DNA from 3 places in the Lysinibacillus sp. AR18-8 genome. Region 1 is predicted to be linked to each of the others. Evidence: riboswitches for the same ligand, from Rfam matches in the RefSeq annotation. Region 1 holds a riboswitch; each other region holds the start of a gene.
What was found. Region 1 has a riboswitch for lysine ahead of BFM98_RS05730 (transporter substrate-binding domain-containing protein). Riboswitches for the same ligand answer to the same signal wherever they lie in the genome.

Region 1 (2,277 bases):
TAGAGAGGTTCTCATTTTGATAATGATGAAATGATCATGCACGGACTAATTGCTAGTCCGTGCCATGTCATTATTGTGCTGCGGGTTGTTGAGAAATAGCTTCTTCCATAATCGCTTGACGATCATCTTCTGAAATGCCTTTTAGGATTTCATTGATTTTTTCACGATTTGCGTCATCTTTACGTAAGCCTACAGCAATTGAAGTATTTGATAGGTCTGTATCAAAGCCTTCTTCAAATGCTACATATGTGAATTTATCGTTGGCAGCAGAAGCGGAAATGCCCTCTGGACGTTCAGCTACATAGCCATCAATTTTACCTGCTTCTAACGCCACACGCATTGCTGGGAAGCTCTCCATTGCTGTTTGCTTTTCTACGCCTTTAATTTGATCGATAACTGTGTAGTTTGATGTATTTAATTGTGATGTAATTTTAGCACCTGAGAAGTCTTGAATCGATTTTGCGCCTTCATATTTGCTACCTTTTTTAATAACCATAACAAAATCAGAAGTATAATAGTTTTCTGTAAAATCAATTGTTTTCTTGCGTTCTTCTGTTGGTGACATACCTGCAATAATTGCATCAATTTTGTTTGATTGTAGCGCTGGAACTAAACCGTCCCACTCCATTTTAACAATGACTAACTCTTTGCCTAGACCTTCAGCGATTTTCTTTGCCATTTGTACATCATAGCCACCTGCATACTCTGCATTATCCGCAATTTTCACTGCGCCATTTGCATCGTCTTGCTGTGTCCAGTTGAACGGTGGGTAGCCAGCCTCCATTCCAATTCGGAATTCACCGCCACCTTCTTCTTTGTCAGTTCCAGCATCACTTGAACCGCCCTCTTTTTTGTCACTTGTGCCACATGCAGCTAGCACAATTGCCGTCATGATAGAGATCATTACTAACAACCATTTTCTTTTCATGAAAAACTCCCCTTTTCTGTAAAAAAATAAGACAACTGTACTAAAAAAGACCTAAGTTTATTGAACTTAGGTCTTACCTTTTATGACAGTTGCCCAAATCCTCACTATAATTTCCATGTTTCCGAGATAGCACAACCTAGTAAATCTGGAAATCCATTTACTAGGACAGTCCTGCACTTATTCACTGCAGACCCAGTATAAAAGTACGAGCTCCTTTTATACTTCGGCGATATTTCCTTCTTCATTGCGTCTTCGCTTGCTTTTACTCAACAATGAACTAATAAATACCGCGCCTCTACCTCACTGGTAACAATTCGTGAGGTTTGTTTATTTAATTGATATTTAGATACTACTATAAAACTAATATGTTCGTCAAGACGATTTTAACATTTTTCTGACTAATGACAATATTAGGATATTGTGCGTTCTGCTTCCACTTTAAATCGTTGAACTTTTGTTGATATTTCTGAAAATTACAACAAATATTTATTATAGAGTATGTTCTATATGTGAGAAAAGTTGCGTTTTTTTCTTTCTTTGCTCCTCTAAACGATGTAACATTCGTACTCTTTCAAGCATAGAATCGGTCAATACCTTTCGTCATACAAAAAACCCTGCTGAACATTGTTCGCAGGGTTTAATGGAATTATGAATTTAATAATAAATCTTCAGGATTTTCGATTAATTCTTTAACTGTTTTTAAGAATCCTACAGAATCTTTACCATCGATGATACGGTGATCGTATGAAAGTGCTACATACATCATTGGACGGATTTGAACTTCACCATTTACTGCAACTGGACGGTTTACAATTGAGTGCATACCTAAAATACCAGCTTGCGTACCGTTCATAATTGGTGTTGACATTAATGAACCGAATACACCACCATTTGTGATTGTGAATGATCCACCAGCCATGTCATTTAAGCCTAATTTTTTATCACGAGCTTTTGTCGCTAAGTTAGCAATATCTTTTTCGATTTCTGCAAAGTTTTTGCTATTTGCATCGCGTACAACTGGTACGACTAAACCTTCTTCAGTCGATACAGCAATACCGATATCAAAGAAGTTATTTAAATGAATTTCATCGCCAGAGATTTGAGCATTTACGTATGGGTATTTTTTCAGTGCTGCAACAACAGCTTTAGTGAAGAATGACATGAAACCAAGTTTGATGTCGTTTGCTTTTACAAACTCTTCTTGTTTACGTTTACGAAGTGCCATGATGTTTGTCATGTCAATTTCGTTGAATGTTGTTAACATTGCTGTTGATTGTTTAACTTCTAATAAACGTTTTGCAATTGTTTGGCGACGACGGCTCATTTTTTCAATTGTTACACGGTCAGAA
Region 2 (2,277 bases), on a different contig from region 1:
GGCAGCTAAATTCCAGCTAATAGAGCGTCAGGAAGAACGTACGATTGGTGCTTGTGAGGCACTTGGTGAAGCAATGGGTATTAGTACACCTTTACGAATTGAAGCTTTTGATAATAGTCATATGCATGGAACGGATGCAGTGTCTGCTATGGTTGTTTTCATTGATGGGAAGCCTGCGAAAAAGGAGTACCGAAAATATAAAACGCGTACAGCAGCCAAGCATGATGATTACGGTGCAATGCAGGAGGTTATACGTCGTCGCTATATACGTGTTTTAAAGGAAGGACTACCATTACCAGATTTAGTCTTAATTGATGGTGGTAAGGGACAAATGGAAGTAGCCCGTGAAGTACTAGAAGATGAGCTTGGTCTTGTTATACCGATTGCTGGTTTAGCCAAGGATGATAAGCATAATACATCTCAGCTCTTGTTTGGTGATCCACCAGAAGTGATTAGCTTAAAACGTACAAGTGATGGCTTTTATTTATTACAACGAATTCAAGACGAAGTCCATCGCTTTGCTATTACCTTCTTGCGTCAACAGCATGAGAAGCATGCCATTCAATCTGTATTAGATCATATTGAAGGGGTAGGACCAAAACGAAAGCAACAGCTGCTTAAACATTTCGGTTCAGTCAAAAAAATTCGAGAGGCGAGCGAGCTAGCATTACAGGAGGCTGGGATGCCCGCTAATTTAGCAAGCCAAATTTTTAGCTATTTTCAGCAACAATCATTGTCAAAGGAATAGGCATGTGCTATGGTTATAAATAACATTGTTTTCAATGTTATGAAGAGTCAACTGCGTGACTAGTTTGTTTACGCAAAGGCTTAATGAATTGAATACATTCACTTTAAAGTGATGATAGAGGTGCAAGATTCAAGAGTAACACGATGGAGGATGGACAAGTCCAGAGATATTGTGTGAAAGGGGAGCTTGCCGAAGTACAGGATTGTTGTTCCATTGTTGTACTGGTTTTGCATTTAAGAAATGTAAGACTGTCGATTCTAAACGTTTCGGAGAGCTATCACACATGCGCAAGTTACGATTATTGTACATGTTATAGGCAGCTTTCACGTTATGTGGAGGCTGCCTTTTAGTTTTCTAGAAACGGTTTTACCCCCCATAATTTGGTGAAATACATGAACTGGAAGGGAGAACGAAAGAAATGGCTAAAATCGTGATGAAGTTTGGAGGAGCTGCATTAGCTTCTACTGAACAAATCCAAGAGGCTGCTAGGAAAGCGATTGCTGAAAAGGACAAAGGATTGGATGTAGTAGTGGTCGTTGCAGCGATGGGACACACTGCGAAAGAGATGAAAATGATGGTACACCAACTAACTGACGATGTGTCGAAAAGAGAATTAGATGCAGTTTTGTCAACTGGATCTCAATTATCTAGTGCTTTATTTACCATCGCTTTGCAGGAAGCAGGCTATGAGGCTGTGTCTCTAACTGGATGGCAAGCTGGTATACATACGGATGGTATGTATCGACATGCTCGTATCGACTATATAGATATTAGTCGTATGGAAGAACATTTTGCACAGGGACAAATTGTGGTTATTGCTGGAGAACAAGGGATTGACGAAGTGCACAATATCACCACGCTTGGAAAAGGTGGAGCTGAAACAGCTGCTGTTGCACTTGCCATAGCGTTGGAAGCGGAGAGAGTAGATATGTATACAAATGTGGATGGTGTTTATACAGCAGATCCACGATATGTTCCCAATGCCCAAAAGCTTCAAGAAATTTCATATGATGAAATGTTGGAATTATCGAATTTAGGGTCTCATATCATACATCCTCGTGCGGTGGAGTTAGCGAAGAAATTTCAAATGCCTGTTATTATACGTTCAAGTTTAATAGAATCAGTAGGCACTTTATTGAAGGAGGAAGTGGAAATGGAAAAAAATTTAGTCGTTCGTGGTGTTGCATTTGAATCAGATATTATTCGTTTAACAGTAGGGTATGATGCTTTTTCCAATGCTTCATTAGCAGATATATTTACGGTTCTTGCAGAGAACCGTATTAATGTAGATATTATTGTCCAAGCCATTATTGATGGGTTGAAGCCAACTGTATCGTTTTCCATTTTAAAAGAGGAATTTGCGGAAGCATTACGTGTTTTAGAGGATAGTAAATTATCACTTGGATTTAGTTTTGCTGACTTCGAAATTGGACTAGCAAAAGTTTCTATTATTGGTTCAGGCATGGCTTCCAATCCAGGCGTTGCTGCTCGTATGTTTGATCGGTTACGTCGTGAAAATATCCCTGTAA
Region 3 (2,277 bases), on a different contig from region 1:
AAAGGCCATTAATAAACCCACATGATAGGGAAATTTCAACTTCAATAATCCTGGAATTAGTACATTTCCAAAAGAAATGGCTACGCCAATTAGCACAGTACCCAATAGAAGTAATTCTGTAGTACCAAGTGAACGTAGGACAATTCCTAAAGCCAAGAGAAAAGTGGATAAAAATAATGTTAGCTCAAGCCCTAGTTTGCGTGCTACAACTGGTGCAAATGGAGATATAACAGCAAAAGCCAGCAATGGTATCGTTGTTAGAAAGCCTGCCAAAACATTAGATATTCCAAGATCTTCACGGATAAAGGATATAATTGGGCCAACAACAGTTAGTGGCATTCGTAATGTAGAGGCTATAAAGATAACTCCAAAGACTAAAAGTAAGGTTGTTCCTTTCCAGCTAATTTTTTTACTTGGAAAACTAGTGGAATGATCATTTGTAGTCAAAATAAAATCCCCCCTAATAATAACCATTCTAATTGAACTACTATAACACTTTATCACACTATTAAAAATAGTAGAAGATTCATAAAATACAGAACATTTGTGGTTGTATTGAAATGTCTATGGTCTTATGTTAGTATAATAAACATCATAAATTTAATAATTATATGCCTCACGTTTGTATTGAGGTAGAGGTCGCGATATTTATAAGTATGCTAATTGAAATGACAAGCATTGATGAAATTAGTTGAAAGGAAATATTGCCGAAGTGTGAGGGGACTTGAAAACCTCATGCTGGGGCTGTCTCCGAAAGGAACAGAACTGTCACGTTTGCACAACGTGTTGAGCTATCATGTAGGAAAAACTGAGGATTAATGTAGCCATCACAGTGTATATGTGATGGCATTTTTTTGCCTCATAAATAGGAAGGAAGCTATATCGTGAGTGAAATAAAAGTAAATCAGCTCGGACATAAAGCACCGAAGCTGAAAAAAGAATTAAAAAGCCGTCATATTACAATGATTTCTTTAGGCGGTACAATTGGTACGGGACTATTTTTAGCCAGTGGAGGAGCAATTGCTCAGGCAGGTCCTGGAGGAGCATTGCTTGCCTATGCTTTAATCGGTATTATGGTGTATTTTTTAATGACAAGCTTAGGGGAAATGGCTGCCTATATGCCATCCTCAGGTTCATTTAGTACGTATGCAACCAAATTTGTAGATCCTGCCTTGGGCTTTGCATTAGGCTGGAACTACTGGTATAACTGGGCAATCACCATTGCTGCCGAAATTGCTGCTGTGTCATTAATTATGAAATATTGGTTCCCAGATAGCTCATCAGCACTTTGGACAGTATTATTTATTGCTGTGGTATTGACGTTTAATTTACTATCCGTAAAAAGTTATGGTGAAAGTGAATATTGGTTTGCCATGATTAAAGTAGCAACGGTTATTGTTTTTATTATCATTAGCTTACTAATGATTTTTGGTATTTTAGGTGGGCAGGCTCCTGTAGGTTTCACTAATTTCTTTGTTAGTGATGGGCCATTCCATGGTGGCTTCCTTGCTACATTTGGTATTTTCCTAGCTGCAGGATTTTCATTCCAAGGAACAGAATTACTAGGAATTACAGCTGGTGAAACAGATGATCCTGGTAAAAATATTCCGAAGGCTGTTAAATCTGTATTTTGGCGTATTCTTTTGTTTTATATTTTAGCGATTGGTGCAATTGGGATGTTAATTCCATTTACAGACGAACGTTTATTATCAGAAGATATCGCAGTATCACCGTTTACACTAGTGTTTGACCGCCTAGGTATTGCCTTTGCTGCTTCATTAATGAATGCCATTATTTTAACGGCTATGCTGTCAGCAGGAAATTCAGGACTATATGCATCTTCTCGTATGTTATGGCAATTAGCAGTGGATGGACATGCACCTAAATTTTTTGCAAAGCTAAGTCGTAGAGGTATTCCGATTTATGCACTTATGGCAACATTAGCTGTAGGCTGTTTAGCATTTTTGGCATCCTTCTTTGGCGATGGAGTGGTTTATATCTGGCTATTAAATGCTTCTGGAATGTCTGGCTTTATTGCATGGCTAGGTATTGCGTTTAGTCATTATCGTTTCCGCCGAGCGTTTGATGCACAAGGCTTAGATCCAAAGTTATTACCTTATAAAGCCAAATTATATCCGTTTGGACCATTATTTGCTTTTACAATTTGTATGATCGTAGTCATTGGACAAAATTACACAGCCTTTACAGGCGATAAGATTGATTGGTACGGTATCCTTGTTTCGTATATTGGGATTCCATTATTTTTAGCATTATGGT

Region 2: linked by a shared signal. The riboswitch ahead of BFM98_RS12160 (aspartate kinase) and the one ahead of BFM98_RS05730 (transporter substrate-binding domain-containing protein) in region 1 are both predicted to bind lysine.
Region 3: linked by a shared signal. The riboswitch ahead of BFM98_RS21810 (amino acid permease) and the one ahead of BFM98_RS05730 (transporter substrate-binding domain-containing protein) in region 1 are both predicted to bind lysine.

What each region holds. Positions count from the first base shown of each region.
Region 1 covers NZ_MDGU01000006.1:212,632-214,908, forward strand. Annotated here, with positions in the region: gene BFM98_RS05730 (transporter substrate-binding domain-containing protein) at 71-928, opposite strand; lysine riboswitch at 1,048-1,234, opposite strand; gene odhB (2-oxoglutarate dehydrogenase complex dihydrolipoyllysine-residue succinyltransferase) at 1,575-2,277, opposite strand, start outside.
Region 2 covers NZ_MDGU01000014.1:17,907-20,183, reverse strand. Annotated here, with positions in the region: gene uvrC (excinuclease ABC subunit UvrC) at 1-748, shown strand, start outside; lysine riboswitch at 856-1,033, shown strand; gene BFM98_RS12160 (aspartate kinase) at 1,167-2,277, shown strand, end outside.
Region 3 covers NZ_MDGU01000052.1:3,165-5,441, forward strand. Annotated here, with positions in the region: gene BFM98_RS21805 (CynX/NimT family MFS transporter) at 1-447, opposite strand, end outside; lysine riboswitch at 626-802, shown strand; gene BFM98_RS21810 (amino acid permease) at 885-2,277, shown strand, end outside.